One region of the Nonomuraea sp. NPDC049421 genome, then DNA from elsewhere that is predicted to be linked to it. Evidence: riboswitches for the same ligand, from Rfam matches in the RefSeq annotation. Region 1 holds a riboswitch; each other region holds the start of a gene.
The links. A riboswitch is a leader RNA that binds a small molecule or an ion and turns the genes downstream of it on or off. The one in region 1 is predicted to bind thiamine pyrophosphate.
Positions count from the first base shown of each region.

Region 2: it holds a riboswitch for thiamine pyrophosphate, as region 1 does, so the genes downstream of both, thiD (bifunctional hydroxymethylpyrimidine kinase/phosphomethylpyrimidine kinase) here and AB0K18_RS43495 (cytosine permease) in region 1, are expected to answer to the same signal.
Region 3: it holds a riboswitch for thiamine pyrophosphate, as region 1 does, so the genes downstream of both, AB0K18_RS02265 (FAD-dependent oxidoreductase) here and AB0K18_RS43495 (cytosine permease) in region 1, are expected to answer to the same signal.

Region 1 is NZ_JBFAQA010000038.1:49,704-56,830, forward strand. Features, by position in the region: gene AB0K18_RS43480 (GPP34 family phosphoprotein) at 1-235, opposite strand, end outside; gene AB0K18_RS43485 (DNA-formamidopyrimidine glycosylase family protein) at 305-1,183, shown strand; gene AB0K18_RS43490 (rhodanese-like domain-containing protein) at 1,228-1,551, shown strand; TPP riboswitch at 1,605-1,720, shown strand; gene AB0K18_RS43495 (cytosine permease) at 1,710-3,047, shown strand; gene AB0K18_RS43500 (methylated-DNA--[protein]-cysteine S-methyltransferase) at 3,016-3,585, opposite strand; gene AB0K18_RS43505 (PAS domain S-box protein) at 3,681-5,549, shown strand; gene AB0K18_RS43510 (ATP-binding protein) at 5,701-6,123, shown strand; gene AB0K18_RS43515 (membrane protein insertase YidC) at 6,107-6,748, opposite strand; gene AB0K18_RS43520 (DUF6412 domain-containing protein) at 6,867-7,064, opposite strand; gene AB0K18_RS43525 (hypothetical protein) at 7,064-7,127, opposite strand, start outside.
Region 2 is NZ_JBFAQA010000013.1:83,782-90,908, forward strand. Features, by position in the region: gene AB0K18_RS22980 (GxGYxYP domain-containing protein) at 1-1,430, opposite strand, end outside; gene AB0K18_RS22985 (hypothetical protein) at 1,666-2,004, shown strand; gene AB0K18_RS22990 (carbon starvation CstA family protein) at 2,039-4,153, shown strand; gene AB0K18_RS22995 (TenA family protein) at 4,160-4,834, opposite strand; gene thiD (bifunctional hydroxymethylpyrimidine kinase/phosphomethylpyrimidine kinase) at 4,863-5,672, opposite strand; TPP riboswitch at 5,660-5,755, opposite strand; gene AB0K18_RS23005 (ATP-dependent DNA ligase) at 5,813-6,757, shown strand; gene AB0K18_RS23010 (M28 family metallopeptidase) at 6,979-7,127, shown strand, end outside.
Region 3 is NZ_JBFAQA010000001.1:487,656-494,782, reverse strand. Features, by position in the region: gene AB0K18_RS02285 (polyprenyl synthetase family protein) at 1-418, shown strand, start outside; gene thiE (thiamine phosphate synthase) at 559-1,206, opposite strand; gene AB0K18_RS02275 (Rv2175c family DNA-binding protein) at 1,184-1,558, opposite strand; gene AB0K18_RS02270 (FAD-dependent oxidoreductase) at 1,589-2,758, opposite strand; TPP riboswitch at 2,812-2,928, shown strand; gene AB0K18_RS02265 (FAD-dependent oxidoreductase) at 2,919-4,097, shown strand; gene thiS (sulfur carrier protein ThiS) at 4,094-4,294, shown strand; gene AB0K18_RS02255 (thiazole synthase) at 4,335-5,042, shown strand; gene pknB (Stk1 family PASTA domain-containing Ser/Thr kinase) at 5,220-7,127, shown strand, end outside.

The sequences.
Region 1 (7,127 bases):
GTGCCTTGTCGTTCGCGATGCGCTCCAGGGCGGCGTCCAGCTCCTGGTCGCCGACCGGATCCGGCACGGCGACGGCCAGCTTCTTGCCGTCCTTGGTGACGCGGCCGGCCAACGCCAGCTCGGCCAGGATGCCGCCGGAGAGCGCCAGGTCGAGCGTGGCCGCGTTGATGAGGAGCTTGCCCTTGTCCTCGCCGAGTGCCAGGAGGAGGAGCTCTTCTGCGATCGTCACGGTCATGCACTTGACCCTAACGACCCGATGGCTCCCGTTCTGGGGACAATTTCGTGCGGGCCGTACTCTGGGGGCATGCCCGAACTTCCCGAAGTCGAGTCGCTCACCCATTTCCTGCGTGAGCGGGCCGTGGGCCGCGCGATCGCGGGGATCGACGTGGTGGCCATCCAGGCGCTCAAGACGTTCGACCCGCCCGTCACCTCGCTCGGCGGGCTGACCGTCACCGGCGTGAGCAGGCACGGCAAGTTCCTCGACCTCGACTGCGACGGGCTGCACCTGATCATTCACCTGGCCCGCGCCGGGTGGCTGCGCTGGCGCGACGACCTGTCGGGGGCCAAGCCGGTGCGGCCGGGGAAGGGGCCGCTGGCCGTACGCGTGCGGCTGGCGCCCGACGACGAGGGGCCGGCGCCCGGGTTCGAGCTGACGGAGGCGGGGACACAGAAACGCCTCGCCGTCTATGTCACGAAAAATCCGGACGAGGTGCCCGGCATCGCCGCCCTCGGCCCCGACCCGCTCGCCGAGTCGTTCACCGTCGAGGCGCTCAAGCGCATCGTGGGCGGCAAGCGCACCCAGATCAAGGGCTTGCTGCGCGACCAGAAGGTGATCGCCGGCATCGGCAACGCCTACTCCGACGAGGTGCTGCACGCCGCCAGGATGTCGCCCTTCAAGATCGCCGCGACGCTGACCGACGCCCAGCTCGCCGACCTGCACGAGGCCATCGTGACCACGCTGCGCGACGCGGTCGAGCGGGCGCACGGGCTCGCGGCCAAGGACCTCAAGGCGGAGAAGAAGTCGGGGCTGCGGGTGCACAACCGTGCGGGGCAGCCGTGCGACGTGTGCGGCGACACGATCAGGGAGGTCTCGTTCGCCGACTCCTCGCTGCAGTACTGCCCGACCTGCCAGACCGGTGGCAAGCCGCTGGCCGACCGGCGCCTGTCCCGCCTGCTCAAGTAGGGCGGGCGTCCTCTGCACGACCCTGGGCACGCCATGATGGAGTCATGACCGTTCCTGAGATCGAGGCCAGTGCCGTGCCCGCAGACGCTTACCTGCTCGACGTCCGCGAGCAGGACGAATGGCTGGCGGGCCACGCGCCGCAGGCCGTCCACATCCCCATGACGCAGATCCAGGGCCGGGTGGAGGAGGTCCCCGGCGACCGCACGGTCTACGTCGTGTGCCGGGTGGGCGGCCGGTCGCTGCAGGTCGCCGCGTGGCTCAACCAGCTCGGACGCGAGGCGGTCAACGTCGGCGGCGGCATGCAGTCGTGGGAGGCCGCGCGGAAGCCGATGGTCAGCGAGACGGGCCAGGAGCCTTTTGTGGCGTAAGTCGCCCACTATGGCGATTTGACCCTCTCTAAGGCAAAATAAGGGCGCAAACTACAGATCGTCGCGGGAGCTCGGGGTCGCCGGGCTGAGAGGGCAGCTATGCATCCGCTGCCGACCGCCTGAACCTGTTCGGGTAATGCCGGCGTAGGGAGTGTGCGATGTCGCACGGCGTCGAAGAAGTTCCGCTGACCCTCGAAGGCGAGGCGCCCAAGACCCTGGGCGTGCTCGATCAGGGCGCGCTCTGGGCCAACCTCGGGGTCAGCCTCCTCGGCTTCTCCGGAGCGCTGCTGCTGCTCGACCCGCTGGGCAATGCGCCGCTCACCCTCGCGGCGGCGCTGGTCGCCACCGTGGTGGGCAGCCTGATCGGCACCGCCATGGTGGGCCTGTCGGCCATCCCGGGCACGCGCACCGGCAAGCCGGCCATGGTGCTGCTGCGCGGGCTGTTCGGGGCCAGGATCTCCTACGTCCCGACGGTGCTGAACATCATCCAGATGATCGGCTGGGGCGCCTTCGAGCTGTGGGTGATCGCCAAGGGAGCCGGCGCGATCTTCCCGTCGGTGCCGTACCAGGTGTGGGTGCTCGTCGCGGGCGTGCTGACGGCGGCGCTGACCGTCTGGCCGCTCGGCTCGATCCGGCTGCTGCGCCGCTACGTCACCGTCGGCGTCATCGTGGCGATGGTCTGGTTCACGGTGTTCTTCCTGCGCGACGCCCCCTCACCCGAGGGCGGGAGCTGGACGGCCTTCCCCGCCGCCGTCGACTACGTGATCGCGCTGTCGGTGTCGTGGGTGCCGATGGCGGCCGACTTCGCCCGCCACTCGCGGTCGGGACGCGCCGCCTTCACCGGCGTGGTCGGCGGCTACACGCTGGCCCAGGTAGCCTGCCTCGGGCTCGGCGTCCACGCCGTGGCCCTGGCGGGCGCGGACGGCGTGCTGGCCGACGCGACGTCGGTGTTCACGCCGTTCGTCGCGGTGCCGCTGGGCGCGCTGTTCTTCGGCATCCTGGTGCTGCGCGAGACCGACCAGTCCTTCGCCAACGTCTACTCCACCACGATGTCGCTGCAGAACCTCATGCCGCGGGTGGACCGCCGGATCCTCTCGACCGCCATCGGCGTGCTGACGGTCGTGATCGCCCTTTTCGCGGACGTCAACTCCTACGGCGTGTTCCTCGGCGTGATCGGCGCCGTGTTCGTGCCGATGTTCGCGGTGCTCGCGGTCGACTACTTCGTGCTGCGCCGCGGCGAGGGCTGGAACACCGCCGAGGACGCCCCGTCGCGCTGGTCGATGCTGGTGCCCTGGACGCTGGGCTTCGCCGCGTACTGGCTGACCACCTCGACGCCGACCTTCCCGCAGTGGGACGCGCTCTGGACGGGCGTGCGCGAGGCGCTCGGCTTCGTGCGTCAGTCGTGGATGAACGGCGCGCTCGGCGGCGCCTTGGTGGCGGCGCTGGTCACCCTGCTCATCGGGCTCATCCAGCGGTCGCGCGCTGCTCGACGTTGAGCAGGTGCTGTTTGGCGGCGACGCCGCCGGCGTAGTCGCCGAGCCCGCCGTCCTCGCGCACCACCCGGTGGCAGGGCACGATCACGCAGACGGGGTTGGAGGCCAGCGCGTTGCCGATCGCCCGCAGTGCGCGCGGTCTGCCGATGCTCTGGCCGATCTCCTCCAGCGTCGTGGTGGTGCCGTAGGGGACCGCCATGGTCTTCTGCAGCACCGTACGGGCGAACGACGTCGCCAGCGTCAGGTCGACCGGCGTGGCGAACGTCCGCAGCCGCCCCGAGAAGTAGGCGTCGAGCTCTCTGCGCACCGGGTCGAGCCGCCGCGCGTCGGGCCCGATGAACCGCCCCACGTGCCGCGTGACCAGCTCGAACACGTCGTTTTCCGCCTCGAAGCTGCACGCCGCGATGCCTTTGCCGGTCACCGCCAGCACCATCCTGCCCACCGCGCCGTCGTAGGTGCCGAACGCGATGTCGGGTGGTGTCTCACCCCGATAGGTGCTGGAGGTCACCCGCAGCAGGGCATCGAGATCGTTGCTCGACATACCCCTCACCCTCCCACCTGCCGGGAATCACCGTGACCGCAGCGTATCGGACGGATCGCCCGACGCACCCACCGCGCCACGTGCACTATGGAGTAGTGGGGGACGAATGGGCCGGTAGTGACGATGAGATCGCTCGTGCGGCGCTCGCCAGCTCGCCCAACGCCATCGTGGCGCTCGACCGCGACCAGAGCGTGCTGGTGTGGAACGCCGCCGCCGAGCGCATGTTCGGCTGGAGCGCCGACGAGCTGCTCGGCCGCCGGGCGCCGATCGTGCCGGACGAGCTGGGCGCCGAGCACAACGCGGTGCTGGAGCGCGTACGTACGGGAGAGCCCGTGTCGCTGCGCACCAAGCGTCTCCACGCCGACGGCCGGGTGCTCGACCTGCGGGTGGACATCAGCGCCCTGCGCCTCGGCAGTGCCGTCGCCGGTTACGTGTGCGCCTACCACCCGGCCAGGGCCGACGAGATGGCCGAGCACCGCATGGCGCGCCGCGCCCGGCTGGTCGCCCGCCTCACCGACGTCGTGGGCGACATCAACTCCGACCTTGAGCTGTCGGCCGTGCTCGACCGCATCTCGGCCAGCCTGACCGAGCTGACCGGGGCGGACGCGGGCGGGTTCGTGCTCATCGAGGGCGAGCGGCTGCGGCTGGTCAGCACGTACGAGCTGCCGGAGGCGATCAGGGGCACCACCACCGACCTGCGGACGAGCCTGGTGGACAAGCTCTTACGCACCGGCAAGACCGTGATGCTGGAGTCCCACGGGCTCGACGACCTGGTGTGGGCCAAGCTCAAGGGCCTGCACACGATCGCGCTGGGGCTCGCCGCGGTGGGCGGGCGGCCGTACGGCGCCCTCTATGCCCTGTTCGCCCGCCGCAACCCGGGACACCTGGAGCTGGAGCTGCTTGAGCTGCTGGCCGGGCACGCCGGCATCGCGGTCGGCAACGCGGTCGCCTACCAGGAGGCGGTGCGGCAGCGGGCGCACGAGCGGGCCGTGTTCGACGCCAGCGCCGACGGCATCGCCGTGCTCGACCAGGACGGCCTCGTGGTGCGCTGGAACCCGGCCGCCGAGGAGCTGACCGCACTGCCCGCCGAGTCCGTGATCGGCGGTCCCCCGCCGTTCCCGCTGCCCAAGGCGGGCGAGAAGGGCACCTTCCAGCTCGACAACGGGCGCTGGCTCGACGTGGTGAGCGCGCAGATCGAGGAGACCGGCGAGGTGGTCGTCGACTTCCGCGACGTCACGGCGGCCAAGGAGCTGGAGGAGGCCAAGGACCTGTTCCTCGCCACGACCAGCCACGAGCTGCGTACGCCGATCACGATCGTGCGGGGCTTCGCCAGCACGCTCGACTCGCGCTGGGACGACATGGGCGACCCCGCGCGCCGCTCGGCCGTGCACACGATCGCCGAGCGCGCGAAGTCGCTGGGCGTGCTCATGGACCACCTGCTGCTGGGCGCGCGGGCCGGCGCGGACGAGCTCAAGGTGCGCATCGAGGAGTTCGACCTGGCGGAGCGCATCGTGGCGGCCACGCTGGGGCTGCCCGAGCTGTCGGACCGGCACCGGGTCGAGGTGGACGTGCCCGAGGGGCTGCCGTACGTGCTGGGCGACGCGCTGGCCACGGACATCCTGCTCGGACAGTTGCTGGAGAACGCGTTCAAGTACTCGCCGAAGGGCGGGCTGATCAGCGTGGCGGCCTGGCCCGAGGACGACAACGTGGTCGTCGTCGTGGACGACGAGGGGGTCGGAATCGCCCCGCCTGACCGTGAGCGGATTTTTGAACGCTTCGTCCAGGTGGACAGCGGCGACCGGAGACGGTTTGGTGGAGTGGGGCTCGGTCTCTATATCGTCCGCAGTCTCGCCAGGGCACAGGGAGGAGATGTCAGCGCTCATTCGCGACCAGGAGGAGGCACCAGAATGCGGCTCGTGCTGAGGGGCTCTTCCACTATCGGATCCGACACACCGATGCGGTAACGAGGTGGTCACGGTTGCGCTGATCTATCTTCCAATGTGTACAAGCTGTGATCGAGATGCGGTTTCTGGGATCGAGTAACGGGGCATTTCGGTCGTACCGGGGAGTGTTCCCGCGGGGGGCACAGGGAACGGGGAGGTGGGTGTGTCAAGCGTGGTGCTGTTGCCGTACGCGCCGTCCAGCGTTGCCGTCGCCCGCCAGCGTCTGAGCACTGATCTGCAGGACAGTGGGGTCTTCACCGCGGCCATCGACGATGCCGTGCTCGTCGTGAGCGAGCTTCTGAGCAACGCGCTGCGGCACGCTCATCCGCTGCCGTCGGGCATGGTGCGGGTGGCGTGGTTGCGCAGCGACGATCACATCGAGGTGGCGGTCAGCGACGGGGGCGCCGCGACCGAGCCCCGTGCGGGCCGGCCGACGCTGTCCTCGCTCGGGGGCCGGGGGCTCGGCATCGTGGAATATGTCGCCGAGAGCTGGGGGGTGCGGCACGACGGCGACACGACGACCGTGTGGGCGATTCTGCCCGCGCCTAGCAAAAGTGTGAACGGGCAGGTCGCGGCCCTCAGAGAGGCCGGCTAGCCAGCACGGCGCGCTCGCTCACGGCCCACGCCGTCGAGACGAGCAGATAGAGGCCGGCGGCCAGCGGCAGCACGAGCACGGCCAGCACCGAGCCGTACGGCAGCAGCCGCATGATGCGCTTCATCGCCTCCGGCTGCTCCTCGGCGACCTTGATCTGCCGGGCCGAGAGCCAGGCCACCGCTGTGACCAGGGCGATGACCAATACAAAGACCAAAACCGGGGTGCTGACCAGACCGAAATGGGCGACCACGCCGGCCGCCTGCTCCCCCAGCGGCGCCCCGAACAACGTGTGCCCCGCGAGCGCGGTCGGATGAGTGGCCACCCGGTACATCAGCCACAGGAACGGCAACTGAGCCAGCATCGGCATGATCCCGGCGAACGGTGACGTGCCCTCCTTGGCGTAGAGGGCGTTCAGCTCCTTGCTCAGGCGCTCCGGGTGACGGCCGTGGCGCTGACGCAGCTCGCGGAGCTTGGGGGCGAGCCGTTCGCGGATCTTCGCCGTACGGGCCTGGCGGACGTTCAGCGGCAGCAGCAGAAGGCGTACGGCGAGGGTGAACAGCACGATGCCGAGGGCGGCGCTGCCGCCGGAGACGTGAATGACGAACGTGACGAGAGAATCGATCATGAGCCCTGTTCCCTGCTGAAGAGGCGTGATGACGACGGGCTCGCTCGTCATGGCCGAGGGAGCCCCGCTTCGACGGGGGCTCGTACGAGAGCCCCGCGTCCCGGAAAGCGGGGCGCGCTCAAGGAGCGCGGGGACGCGGCCGCCCGGCCGCGTCCGGGTCGCGCAGCCGCTGGAAGGCCGTGCGGCGCGCGTAGGACAGCGGGAAGCCCACCGGCTCCCCGAGAAGGACGGGCAGCAGCGTGGCCGCCCACGTGGCCAGCAGCAGGATCGCCATCATGGTGATCCCGACCAGCCACGGGTCGAACAGCAGCTGCATCAGCTGGAGCGGGACGTCTTACCGACGACGGTGACCGCGACGAACACGACCAGGGCGATCACC
Region 2 (7,127 bases), on a different contig from region 1:
GTCCAGTTGGTGGGGACGCGGCCGCGCGCGGGGTCGTCCCAGAGCTGCCGCATGCGCCGCTGGCAGTACTGGATGTTGTCGCCCTCGCCGACGGTGAGCGTGAGGTAGACGCGGTTGCGCAGGGTGGCGCGGGGACGCGGGCGTACGCGGTCGGAGACCTTGGCGGCGACGCCGGCGTGCACGGTGCCGTTCATGTAGTAGTCGGCGGGCACGACCTCCACGGCGTGCTGGGAGGCGCGGTCCACGCCGCCCCACTCGCCGGCCACGTCGTTGGAGAACCAGCCGGCGTACGGGGTCGTGGGCCTGACCTTGCCGAAGATCTCGTCGAGCAGCTTGCCGGTCTCACCGGACGGCGGCAGCCAGAACACCATGGCCCGGCTGGCCACGGTGTAGTCGCGGAAGTAGGGGAACGGCTCGACCCGGGTGGGCGCTGTGGTGGTGGCGGTGACCAGGTACTGGTTCCACAGGTCCACCTCGACGAGCAGCTCGCGGGTGCCGGCCGGCGGGGTGAAGCGGTAGATGAAGTAGCCGCCGCCGTCGGCGAAGCGGTTGGACTCGGCGCCGACGGCCGAGTTGACGCCGTCGAAGAGGTACGGCGCCTCGGCGTCGGTGCCGGGCGTGAAGGCGGCGATCTGGGTGCCGTCGGACTTGACGACCAAGGAGCCGACGGAGGCTCCCCAGCCGTCGTCGCCGAGCGAGTCCTGGAAGCGCAGGAAGACGCCCTCCTCGCCGGACAGCTCCTGGCTGAGGTCGAAGGTGCGCACCTCGCGGTTGGAGGTGTCCCTGATGCGCTCGGTCTCCCTGGCGATCTCGCGCCACTGGACGTTCTCGACGGACACGGTCCTGGTCGGCGGCAGGCCGCTGAGCAGGGCGTGGGTGCAGCGGGGCCAGAGTGTGTCGAGCTGCCAGCGGTAGGTGGCGAGCACGTCGTCGGGGTCGAAGCGGCCGCGCAGGTCGGTGATGACCTTGAGCCGGTGCTCCTCGGCCTGCTCGGCGGTGGCGGCGACGGCGTTCTCCAGGCCGGCCAGAGTGGTGGCGACGTTCACCGAGTCGGGGACGCCGGGGTCGTGCAGGATCGCGCCGCGCACCTCGCCTCGGTAGCGGGCGACGAGGTCGAGCGGGCGGTCGTGGCGGGTGACGGCGGCGCCGGTGCTGGACAGCCAGCGCTCGTCGTAGCCCTCCTCGTTGTAGTTGAAGTACAGGCGGGGGCGGCGGCGGTTGACGACTCCCTGAAGGGTGGTCAGGAGGAGCTGGTCGTCGCCGTGCAGGGTGGCGAGGTCGGCGTAGTCGAGGCGGGTGGGGCGGCCGAAGCCGGGCAACAAGGGGGCGGAGGTGGAGGCGGCGGCGGGGGCGGCGGGCAGGCTCAGGCCCAGTGCGCCGGCCGCGAGGACCGTGCCGTTCGCCAGGAGGAATTCGCGTCGGGAGACCATGGCGTTCACTGCTCCTCGTCGGGGGGAGACCAGGAATGACAGCGTTGTCATCGCTTCGCTAGCGAACGTACCTAGGTGACGGATTGTTGTCCATGGTGTAAATGAGGCGAAATTTCCGGATAAGTCGTGCGGATCGCCCACGTGATCGTTTCGTGAGGCACTGAAGCGTTTCGACCGAGCAACCGCAGGGTAAGGCCGACGTTAATTTGAGCTGCCTGTTCACCAGGAGCCACGGATGTCCCGTGTCACGCTCACCCCCGCCGCCCGTGACGCCCTGCGCGCCGACGAAGTGGTCTTCTTCGACTGGCACGTCACCGGTCTGTGCTGCGCGGACGCGGGCGAGTTCTCGGTCCGGCCGCTGCGGCGCAGCAGGTTGCCGCGCCGGGCGCGCGAGCTCGGCCCGACCGGTCTCGTGTACGCCCACCCGACCGCCTGGGTGCACCTCGCCGAGCTGCCCGTCACCATCGACTGCCGCCCGCTGTGGCGCTGGCGGCGCTTCACCACCGACCTGCTGCCGGACGCCGGGCTGCGCTGCTGCCTGGGCCGTCCGGCACACAACACGGCTCACGACTGATCCTGTCCGTCGCCAGACACATGGGAGGTAACCGGTGAAGCTGCGTTCCATCATCATCTGGACGGCGGTGGCCCTCGTCGGGGCCGTCGGCTGGGCGGTGCTCGCCCTGTCCAGAGGCGAGAACGTCAACGCGGTGTGGCTGCTGTGCGCCGCGCTCGGCTCGTACGCGATCGCCTACCGCTTCTACGCCCGCTTCATCGTCCGCAAGGTGCTGCGGGCCGACGATCGCAGGGCCACCCCCGCCGAGCGGCTCGACAACGGCATCGACTACCACCCGACCGACCGGCGCATCCTGTTCGGCCACCACTTCGCCGCCATTGCGGGGGCGGGGCCGCTGGTCGGTCCCGTGCTGGCCGCGCAGATGGGTTACCTGCCCGGCACGATCTGGATCATCGCGGGGGTGATCTTCGCCGGAGCCGTGCAGGACATGGTGGTGCTGTTCTTCTCCATGCGGCGCAACGGCAGGAGCCTCGGGCAGATGGCCCGCGAGGAGATCGGCCCGGTGGGCGGCGCGGCGGCGCTGATCGCGGTCTTCGCCATCATGATCATCCTGCTCGCGGTGCTGGCGCTGGTCGTGGTGAACGCGCTCGCGCAGTCGCCCTGGGGCGTCTTCTCCATCGCGATGACCATCCCGATCGCCCTGTTCATGGGCTTCTACCTGCGGGTGATCAGGCCGGGCAGGGTCGTCGAGACGACGGTCATCGGGGTCGTGCTGCTGATCCTCGCCATCATGGCCGGCGGCTGGGTGCAGGAGTCGAGCTGGGCGCCGACCTTCACGCTCAGCCCGTCGGCGCTGGCGCTGTGGCTCATCGCGTACGGGTTCGTCGCCGCCGTGCTGCCCGTCTGGATGCTGCTCGCGCCGCGCGACTACCTGTCGACGTTCATGAAGATCGGCACGATCGTGCTGATCGCGGTCGGCATCGCGGTCACCATGCCGCCGCTGCGGACGACCGCGTTCACCGACTTCGCCTTCAACGGCGAAGGGCCGGTCTTCGCCGGGTCGTTGTTCCCGTTCGTGTTCATCATCATCGCCTGCGGCGCGCTGTCCGGCTTCCACGCGCTGATCTCGTCCGGCACGACGCCGAAGATGATCCAGAAGGAGACGCAGGTCAGGATGATCGGCTACGGCTCCATGCTCATGGAGTCGTTCGTGGCGGTCATGGCGATCACCGCGGCCTGCGTGCTGAGCCCCGGCCTCTACTTCGCGATGAACTCACCGGCGGGCGTCGTCGGCGCGACCGTGCAGAGCGCCGCCGAAGCCGTCACGAACATGGGCTTCGTCATCACCCCCGAGCAACTGCAGGCCGCGGCGGCGGCCGTGCAGGAGGAGACGCTGATCGCGCGGACGGGCGGCGCGCCCACCCTGGCCGTGGGCATCTCGCAGATCTTCTCCGGCTTCCTCGGCGGCGCGGGACTCCAGGCGTTCTGGTACCACTTCGCGATCATGTTCGAGGCGCTCTTCATCCTCACCACCGTGGACGCGGGCACGCGGGTGGGCCGGTTCATGCTCCAGGACACGATCGGCAACCTGTGGAAGCCGATCTCCCGGGTGAGCTGGTGGCCCGGACTCGTCGCGACCAGCGCCGTCGTGGTGGCGGCCTGGGGCTACTTCCTCTACCAGGGCGTCAACGACCCGCTCGGCGGCATCAACCAGCTCTTCCCGCTGTTCGGCATCGCGAACCAGCTCCTCGCCGCCGTCGCGCTCACCGTGGCCACCACGCTGCTGATCAAGAGCGGCCGGCTCAAGTGGGCGTGGGTGACGGGCGTCCCGCTGGCCTGGGACGCCGCCGTCACGCTCACCGCGAGCTGGCAGAAGGTGTTCTCGCCCGACCCCACGCTCGGCTTCTTCGCCCAGCGCGACCGCTATCAGGCGGCGCTCGACCAGGGGCAACTGCTCGCGCCCGCCAGGACGGAGGACGCGATGCGGCAGATCGTGGTCAACTCGACCGTTGACGGCGTGCTGGCCGCGCTCTTCGCCGTGCTGATCATCGTGGTCCTCCTCGACGCCGCCCGCATCTGGATCAAGGCGATCCGGCTGCGCGAACCGCTGCCCGACACGGAGGCGCCGTTCCAGGAGTCCACGATCGTGGCGCCGTCGGGGCTCATCGCCACCCGCGAGGAGAAGGAGCTGATGGCGAAGTCGCCCTGAGCGGCGTCAGGGGGCCAGCCAGGCGGCCGTGGGCCAGCCCTCGCGCCGCCACGCGCTGTCCCAGAACATCCACTCGTACGCCGCCGCCCGCCCGTACGCCTGCGCCATCGCCTCGCGGGTGTCCGGGAGGGAGGCGGCGGCGAGCCGGTCGGTGATGGCCTTGGCCCGCTCGACGGAGGCGGCGAACTCGGGGTCGGAGTAGGTGGAGATCCACTTGGCGTACGGGTGCGCGGGATCGTCGCCGGCCTTGGCGAGCAGCGCGGTGCCGACGTCCTGGTAGATCCAGAAACACGGCAGCACCGCCGCCGCGATCACCGGATACGGCGCCGACAGGGCGGTGGCCTGCAAGAACGACGAGTACGCCAGGCACGTCGGCGAGGTCGCGATGCCCTTGACGGCCGCGCCCAGCTCCTCGATGTAGCCGGAGTGCAGCTCGCGCTCGGCGACCAGCGCGGTGTGCGCGCTCATGGCCCAGAACGCCGCCTCGTCGGAGTCGTCGGCGCGGACGGAGGCGGCGGCCAGCGCCTTCGAGAACGCCTCCAGGTAGCGGGCGTCCTGCACCATGTAGAAGGCGAACGTCTCACGGTCGAGCGAGCCGTCGCCGAGTGCCGTCACGAAGGGGTGCTCGTGGATGGCGCGCATCAGCTCGGACGTGCGCTGCCAGATGTCATCGCAGAACATCGCGTCTCTTTCGCGAGAAGGGGGCCGGTTACCAGGCGTTGTGGAAGTGGTGGACCGGGCCGTGGCCGTGGCCGACGCCCAGCGAGTCGGCGGCGCGCAGCGCCTGCGTCAGGTAGTCCTTCGCGGCGCGCACCGCACCGGGCCAGTCGTCGTGGCGGGGCCGCAGAGCCGCGATGGCCGAGGACAGCGTGCAGCCCGTGCCATGGGTGTTGTGCGTCGGCACCCGCGGCGCGGCCAGCTCGATCGTGCCCTCGGGGGTGGCCAGCACGTCGACGCAGGTGTCGCCGTCGAGGTGGCCGCCCTTGAGCAGCACCTGCCGGGCGCCGAGCGCGCGCAGCCTGGCCGCCTGCGCGTGCATCTCGGGCAGCCCGCTCGCCTGCGGCTCGCCGAGCAGGTCGGCCGCCTCGGGCAGGTTGGGGGTGATGAGGTCGGCGCGCGGCAGCAGCGTGCGGCGCAGCTCGCTCACCGCGTCGGCGGGCAGCAGCCGGTCGCCGCTCTTGGCGACCATGACGGGGTCGAGCACGACATGAGGCGGCCGGTACGTGTCGAGCGCCGCCGCCACCGCCTTGATCAGGTCGGCGTCGCCCAGCATGCCGATCTTCACGGCATCGGCGGGCACGTCGGTGAGCAGGGTGTCGAGCTGCTGGGCCACGAACGCGGCGGGCACCTCGTGGATGCCGGTCACGCCCGTCGTGGTCTGCGCGACCAGCGCGGTGACGACCGTCATGCCGTACGCGCCGAGCGCGGAGAAGGTCTTGAGGTCGCCCTGGATGCCGGCCCCGCCACTCGGATCGGTGCCCGCGATGGTCAGGACTTTGGGAACGGCGTTCGCTGCCATGACGTCCCTTCGCTAGTGCGAACTAGATCAGGTTCGACGGGTGTGATCTCAGCCCGGCTTTCCGGGCACCCCGCGTCAACGGCTCACTCTAACAGGCCGGGTTGTTGACCACACGTTCGAGTGTGGGCATCGTAGGGCGGGTGGCCGCTGACGAGACGCGCGACGGGGTCTCCCTGACCAACCTCGACCAGCCCCTCTTCGACGGCGCCGACGCCACGAAGCGGGACCTGGTCGACTACCTCGACGCGGTCGCGGGCCGGATGGTGCCCGTGCTGCGCGACCGGCCGCTCTCGGTCATCCGGGTACGCCCGGGGCAGGAGCCGTTCATGCAGAAGAACCTGCCCAAATACGCTCCCGACTGGGTGCGGTCGGTGACCATGTGGGCGGATTCCGCGCGGCGGCAGGTCACGTACGCGCTGTGCGACGACCGCAGGACGCTGCTCTGGTTCGCCAACCAGCGGGCGGTCGAGTACCACCCGGCGCTCTACGCCGGTGAGCACCCCACGCACATGGTGCTCGACCTCGACCCGCCCGAGCACGACTCCTTCGCGCCGGCCGTCCGGGGCGCGCACCTCGTCAGGCAGGCGCTGGCCGACTGCGGGCTGGCGGGGGCCGTCAAGACCAGCGGGGCCAAGGGGGTGCACGTGTTCGTGCCCGTCGTGCCCGGCACCGCGATGGACGACCTGGCCGCCGCCACCCGGGCGCTGGCCGCCCGCGCCGAGCGGCTGGACCCGGCGCTGGCCACCACCGCGTTCATCAAAGAGGACCGTGAGGGCAAGGTGTTCCTCGACTCCACCCGGGCGGGCGGCGCGACGGTGGCGGCCGCCTACAGCCCGCGGATCCGGCCCGGCGTGCCCGTCTCGTTCCCCGTGGCCTGGGACGAGCTCGACGGCGTGCGGCCTGGCGAGTTCACCATCCGCACCGCCGTCGAGCGGCTGGGTGAGGGCGACCCGTGGGCCGAGCACATGCCGGCGCCGCAGGCGCTGCCCGCCGACCTCGTCGAGGAGGGGCACACGATCCCGGTGGCGCGCGTACAGGCGATGCACGAGGGCAAGCGCCGCGCCCGCGCCCGCCGCGCCGACTAGCCGTCCGGGCCCGCCGCACCGGATAACCGCCTGCGGCGCCGGACTGCCGCCCGCGGAGCCGGGCCGTCGCCCGTGGCTGGCGGCGGGGGCTGTGGGCGGCGCGGCTGGCGGCGGATAAGTCCGGATTTATGGGTCTTCACGCTGGTCGGTTGGCGGGTTACCGTCCGGGGGCGGCTGCTCGGGGGGAATCGCCGCTCTTCCGACCTTCCCTGGGGGACCCTATGCGAAGGACGTTCACCGTACTGCTCGCCGTGCTCGCGTTATCGCTCGTCACGGCCGCACCGGCGCACGCGGGCGGGCTCGACGACGTGTTCGCCAAGCTGCTCGTCAAGCAGGTGAAGGGGACCAGCGCCAAGAAACACCTGGACGC
Region 3 (7,127 bases), on a different contig from region 1:
GGAGGCGCCGTGGATGGACGAGCTGTGCACCGGCTACGGCCAGCGCGTCGGCATCGCCTTCCAGCTGCGCGACGACATCCTGGGCGTCTTCGGCGACCCGGCGCAGACGGGCAAGCCGGCCGGTGACGACCTGCGGGAGGGCAAGCGCACGATGCTCGTGGCCCGCACCCTCGCCGCCGCCTCCCCCGCCGCCGCGGCCACCGTACGCCGGCTGCTCGGCGACCCCGGGCTGGACGAGCAGGGTGTGGCGGAGCTGCGCGGCATCATCGAGGACACCGGCGCGCTGCAGGAGTGCGAGGACCTGATCGCCGGCTATCTCGGCCAGGCGCTGGCCACGCTCGACGCGGCGCCGGTCACTCCTGAGGCGCGCGAGGCGCTGACCGAGCTGGCGATCGCGGCGACGTCCCGCAAGACCTGACCCCGCCGAGCCCGCGGACAGGCCGAGTCCGCGGACAAAGCCGGTCCGCAGACAAAGCCGGTCCGCAGACAGGTCCGCAGACAAGCCGAGTCCGCAGGTAAGGAGGCGCCCGCGCGGGGAAGCGCGGGCGCCTCGCAGGCTCAGCGGGCCGGCCCCGCGGCCAGCCGCTTGGCGAACTCCGCGGCGGCCGCGCCCGGGTCGTCGGCGTCGGTGATCGCGCGGACGACCACCACGCGGCTCACGCCGTACGCCATCACCTCGTCGAGGGTGCCCAGGTCGATGCCGCCGATGCCGAACCACGGCCGCGAGGTGCCGAGCGCCGCCGCGTGCCGCAGCAGCGGCGGCCCAGGCGCCGGGCGGCCCGGCTTGGTCGGCGTCGGCCAGATCGGGCCGCAGCAGAAGTAGTCGACGCCCTCCTCCACGGCCGCGGCGGACGCCTCGGCTGCGGAGTGGGTGGACCGTCCGATGACGACGTCGTCGCCGAGTATCTCTCGCGCGACAGTCACGGGAAGGTCGTCCTGCCCCAGGTGGAGCACGTCGGGCCGGGCGGCGTAGGCGATGTCCGCCCGGTCGTTGACGGCGAGCAGTTTTCCGTGCCGGTCACAGGCGTCGCGGAAGACGTCGAGGAGCGCGAGTTCTTCGCGTGCCTCCAGGCCCTTCTCCCGCAGCTGGATGATGTCCACACCGCCGGCCAGCACCGCGTCGAGGAACTCCGCCAGATCGCCGCGGTCGCGGCGGCCGTCTGTGCAGAGATAGAGGCGGGCCTCAGAAAGCGAGGGCTTGGGCACGCCGCTTGACCTCTGTGTGACGGCCCGCCCTGATCGCCTCGATGGGCGAGCCTGGCAGTGACTCGTCGGGGGTGAAGAGCCAGCGCAGCGCCTCGACGTCGTCGTAGCCGGCGTCCTGGAGCACGGTGAGCGTGCCTGGCAGGCCCTTCATCACGTCCTTTCCGTCGAGGAACACCGCGGGCACCTGTGGCCCGCCGCTGCCGCGGCGTACGCCGAGCAGCTTGTGGTCCTTCAGGAGTTGCTTGGCCCGCCCGATCGGGAGATCGAGGCGTGAGGCCACTTCGGGGAGGGTGAGCCACTCGTCGACGAGCTGGTCGGTCTCCCGGTCGATCTGTGCAACAGAAAGCGTCACGAAACCACAACTACCACATGCCGTCCTTGCTCAAACAACACAATCTCGTAGGGGCACTTGTGGATCTACCAGGCGTTCCGTGTCCAGCCGGTGACCCGCATCGATGATGCGCCGGCCCTGGACGAGATCGCGCGGCCGGTCCACGGCCAGCACCGCGGCAAGCGTATCGTCCGCCGTGAGCCAGACGGCCGACCACTTGCCCTCGGGCTCGCCCCGGTGCACGATCCGCTCGCCCGACGCGTGGTGGCCGGCGTATTGGAGCATGTGGCCGAACTGCTCCGACCAGAAGTACGGCACCGGGTCGTAGACCGCCTCCTCCCCCATCAGCGTCGCGGCGGCGACCTCGGGGGCGTTGATGGCGGTGTCCCAGTGCTCGACCCTGAGGCGGGCGCCCCAGCGGCGCGACCACCAGGCGGCGCAGTCGCCCACGGCGACCACCCCGGGCAGCGAGGTGCGCAGGTGCTCGTCGGTGACGACGCCGTTGTGCAGGTCGATGTCGGCGTCGGCCAGCCACTCGACGGCCGGGCGCACGCCGATGCCGGTGACGACGACGTGGGACTCGACGAACTCGCCGCCCACCAGGCGGACGCCGCCCTCGTCGACCGACTCGACCATGGTGCCGAGGCGCAGGTCGATGCCGTCGTACCAGGGGATCGTGCGGGCGCCCAGCTCGGTGCCCATCGCGCTGGCGAGCGGGGCCCGGGCGGCCTCGATGACCGTCACCGCGCAGCCCGCGCGGCGGGCCGCCGTCGCCACCTCGGCGCCGATCCAGCCCGCGCCGATGACCGTGACCCGCGCGCCGGGGACGAGCATGACGCGCAGCTCGTGGGCGTCGTCGAGGGTGCGCAGGACGTGCTGAGGGCCGTCGCCGGGCAGCCTGATGGGGTCGGCGCCGGTCGCGATGACCAGGCCGTCGTAGTCGAGCTCGCCCTCGGTGGTCTCCACGACCCCCGCGCGCAGCGACTTCGCCGCGACGCCTGGACGGAAGTCGACCTGGAGCCGCTCGAGGTCGGTGTCGATGAAGCTGGTGTCGGCGTCGCCCTTGAGCACCGCCTTCGACAGCGGCGGGCGGTCGTAGGGGCGATGGCGCTCCTGGCCCAGCAGCGTCAGGCGACCGGCGTAGCCGCGCCCGCGCAGGGCCTCCACCGTGCGCACTCCCGACAGTCCCGCTCCCACCACCACGACATGCTCCACGGTCATGACCTTAACGGGGGCGGTGCGTGGACCCGGCACCGAGGCCGTAGGCTGTGGACGGAAAGACGCGCGGGAGTCCGGCCGTGACCGGGCTGAGAGGAAGGCTGCAGCGGGCCTTCGACCGCAAGACACCTGATCCGGATCATGCCGGCGAAGGGAGCGGATCATGGATGTGATCGTGGGCGGCGGGGTCGTCGGCCTGTCCGTGGCCTGGCGGCTGGCGCGCGAGGGGCGGCCGGTCACCGTCGTCGACCCGTCACCCGCCTCCGGGGCCTCCCACGCGGCCGCCGGGATGCTGGCGCCGGTCAGCGAGGTCACCTACACCGAGGCGCCGCTGCTGCGGCTGGGCGTCGCGGCCCTGCGCCGCTGGCCCGCCTTCGCCACCGCCCTGGCCGAGGACGCCGGCCTTCCACCCGCTGGGCCCGAAGGGGTGAGCGGGCTGGATCTGCGGGCCGAGGGGACGCTGGATGTGGCGTTCGGGGCCGATGACATGGCGGCGCTCGATGAGCTGGCCGCGTTCATGGAGAAGCTGGATCTGCCGGTCGAGCGGCTGACCGGGCGCGAGTGCCGGCGGCTTGAGCCGATGCTGGCCCCGTCGGTGCGCGGCGGGCTGCTGGCACCGGGCGACGCGTGGGTGAACCCGCGCCGGGTGACGGCGGCGCTGCTGACCGCCCTGGAGCGGCGCGGCGTCCCCATCGTGCGGGCCCGCGTGAGCGAGCTGGTCCGCACGGACGGCGCCGTCACCGGTGTCCGCCTCGCCGGGCCGCCCGCCGTGCCTGCCGAAGGCCGCGGTTCCGCACCTCTCGCCGCCACGGAAGGACGAGCCGGAGGTGAGGTGCTGGCGGCCGAGCGGGTGGTGCTGGCGGCCGGGGCGTGGAGCGGTGAGCTGGCGGAGGTGCCGGTGCGGCCGGTCAAGGGTCAGATCATGCGCCTGCGCTCGCCGCAGCCGCTGCTCACCCGCTGCGTACGCGGCACCGTCCACGGCTCGCCGGTCTACCTCGTCCCCCGGGGCGACGGCGAGCTGGTGGTCGGCGCCACCCAGGAGGAACTGGGCTACGACACGAGGGTGACCGCGGGCGGCCTGTACGAGCTGCTGCGCGACGCCAGGGAGCTGGTGCCCGGCGTCACCGAGCTGGAGGTCGCCGACGTGGTGGCGGGGCTGCGTCCCGGCACGCCCGACAACCTGCCGTTGATCGGTCCCGGGAGGACGCCGGGGCTGACGTACGCGACGGGACATCACCGGGGCGGGGTGCTGATGGCCCCGCTGACGGCGGCCATCCTGATGGGCGAGGAGAGCGAGCTGGCGGCCCTGTGCTCGCCGGGGAGATTTCGGGAAATTTCATGATTATTACCATCAACGGATCCGCGCACGAGCTGGCCGACGGCACCACCGTGGCGCAGGCCGTACGTACGCTGACGACGGCCACCACCGGAGTGGCCGTGGCCGTGAACGACGAGGTGGTCACCCGCGGCGCCTGGGAGACGACGGCGCTCAGCGACCGTGACCGCGTGGAGGTGCTGACGGCGGTGCAAGGTGGATGAGCTGATCATCGCCGGCGAGAAGTTCTCCTCCCGGCTCATCATGGGCACCGGCGGCGCCCCTTCGCTGGAGGTGCTGGACCAGGCGCTGGCGGCGTCCGGCACCGAGCTGACCACGGTGGCGATGCGGCGGCTCGACCCCGCGGCCCGGGGTTCGGTGCTCGACGTGCTGCGTGCGCGCGGCATCAAGGTGCTGCCCAACACGGCGGGCTGCTTCACCGCGGGCGACGCCGTGCTGACGGCCCGGCTGGCCAGGGAGGCCCTGGGCACGAACTGGGTCAAGCTCGAAGTGATCGCCGACGAGCGCACGCTGCTGCCCGACCCGATCGAGACGTTCGACGCGGCGGAGCGGCTGGTGGCCGACGGGTTCGTGGTGCTGCCGTACATCGGGGACGACCCGGCGCTGGCCCGGCGGCTGGAGCAGGCCGGATGCGCGGCCGTGATGCCGCTCGGCGCGCCGATCGGCTCGGGGCTCGGCATCCGCAACCCGCACAACATCGAGCTGATCGTGGAGGCGGCGTCCGTCCCGGTGATCCTCGACGCCGGCATCGGTACGGCGAGCGACGCCGCGCTGGCGATGGAGCTGGGCTGTGACGCCGTGCTGCTGGCCACGGCCGTGACGCGGGCGCAGCGGCCCGACCTGATGGCGGCGGCCATGAAGGGCGCGGTGGTGGCCGGGCGGCAGGCGGCCCAGGCGGGCCGCATCCCGCGCCGCCGCTACGCCGAGGCCTCCTCACCGATGACCCCCTGAGCCGCCCGCCCGGATCCGGAGCGATACAGGCGGGCGGCGGCATCGGCGTCACCATGCGCCCCGGCGACACGCCGGGGCCACTGCCGCATCGCCGTTACACACGGGACGGGAACGTCTCCGCATCGGTTTCGGGCGCTAGGGCCATGCCGGTGGCAAAACGCCCGTAAACTCAGCGGGGTGGACACGACGACTGCGGACCCCCTGGTCGGGCGGCTCCTCGATGGGCGTTACCGCATCGAGGGCCGGATCGCCCGGGGCGGTATGGCGACCGTCTACCTCGCGCTGGACGTCCGGCTCGACCGGACCGTCGCGCTGAAGGTCATGCACCGCTCGCTCGCCGAGGACCCGGCGTTCGTCAGAAGGTTCATCGGCGAGGCGAAGTCGGTCGCCAGCCTGTCACACCCCAACGTGGTGCACGTCTTCGACCAGGGCACCGACAACGACGTCGTCTACCTGTCGATGGAATACGTCCCTGGCCGCACCCTGCGCGACATCCTGCGCGAGCGCGGCCGGCTGCCGGCCCGCGAGGCGCTGGAGATCCTCATCCCGGTGCTGGCCGCCCTGGGCGCGGCCCACCAGGCCGGCATGGTGCACCGCGACGTCAAGCCCGAGAACGTCCTGATGACCGACGACGGCCGGGTCAAGGTCGTCGACTTCGGCCTGGCCAGGGCGATCGAGGCGACCAACCAGACCCGCACCGGCGTGCTGATCGGCACGATCGGCTACATGGCGCCCGAGCAGGTGATGACCGGCGCCGCCGACGTGCGCAGCGACGTCTACGCCGCCGGCATCATGCTGTTCGAGCTGGTGACCGGGCAGCAGCCCTACGACGGCGAGACCCCGATGTCGGTGGCCTACCGCCACGTCCACGACACCGTGCCCGCGCCGTCCTCGGTCTATCCCGACGTGCCGCCGCTGATCGACACGCTGGTGGCGAGCGCGACCGCCCGCGAGCCGCACGACCGTCCCGCCGACGCGACCGCGATGCTGGTGGCGGCGGTGGAGGCCCACCGCGTGCTGCCGCGTATGACAAACCCGCCCGGCACGGGCCCAAGCACGGCGGCCTATCACGCGCAGCCGGCGTCGGGGCCCATCCCGTTCGCCGCCTCGGCCCCGTCGGTGCCGCAGGCGGCGCCGGCCCACACGATGATCCAGCCGCGGGCCGAGCTGCCGGAGAAGCGCCGGTTCCGGCCGAGCTGGTTCCTGGCGGTCCTGGCCGTGGTGATGGTCGTCGCGGTGGGCCTGACCGGGTGGTACTTCTCGCTGCCCGAGCAGGTGAAGGTGCCCGACCTGGTCGGCAAGGACCTGGCGCTGGCCGAGAAGGACCTCGTCGGCGCCGGGCTGAAGGTGCGCAAGGGCGAGAGCCAGTACGACGAGAAGATGGCCGAGGGCCTGGTGCTGAGCAGCGACCCGGTGGCCGACACCGAGCTCGACAAGGGCTCGACGGTCACGCTGACGCTCTCGCTCGGCCCCGAGCGCATCGTGGTGCCCAACGTCACGGGCATGAACGGCAACGACGCCCGCGCCGCCATCGCCAAGGCCGGGCTGACCGTCGGCAGCGTCAAGCGGCAGGCCAACCAGCAGGTCGAGCGCGACAAGGTGATCCGCACCTCGCCGCAGGTCGGCGAGAAGATCAAGAAGAGCGCGAAGGTCAACATCTTCGTCAGCGCCGGGCTCACCATGCCCGACGTCAACGGCATGCCGAAGGACGAGGCGGCCGGCTTCCTCAGCTCGCAGGGCTTCCAGGTGCAGGTCAACGAGGTCGACGACGACGCCGAGCCGTGCACGGTCATCGCCCAGACCCCGAAGGCCAAGTCCGAGGTCGACAAGGGCGCGCCCGTGATGATCACGGTGGCGCGCTGCCAGACGCCGTTCCTCGACTGGTTCAGGGGCGACAACGAGGCGCGCGACGACCAGCAGTTCGCGATGGTGCCCGGGGTGATCGGCAAGAACGTCAACGACGCCAAGTCGGAGCTGGAGGCGCTGGGGTTCCGGGTGCGGGTGCAGCGGCTGGGCAACGGCGGCGTGGTGCAGTTCCAGCGGCCGCTGCCCAACAGCGAGCGCCCGCCGGGCAGCACGGTCATC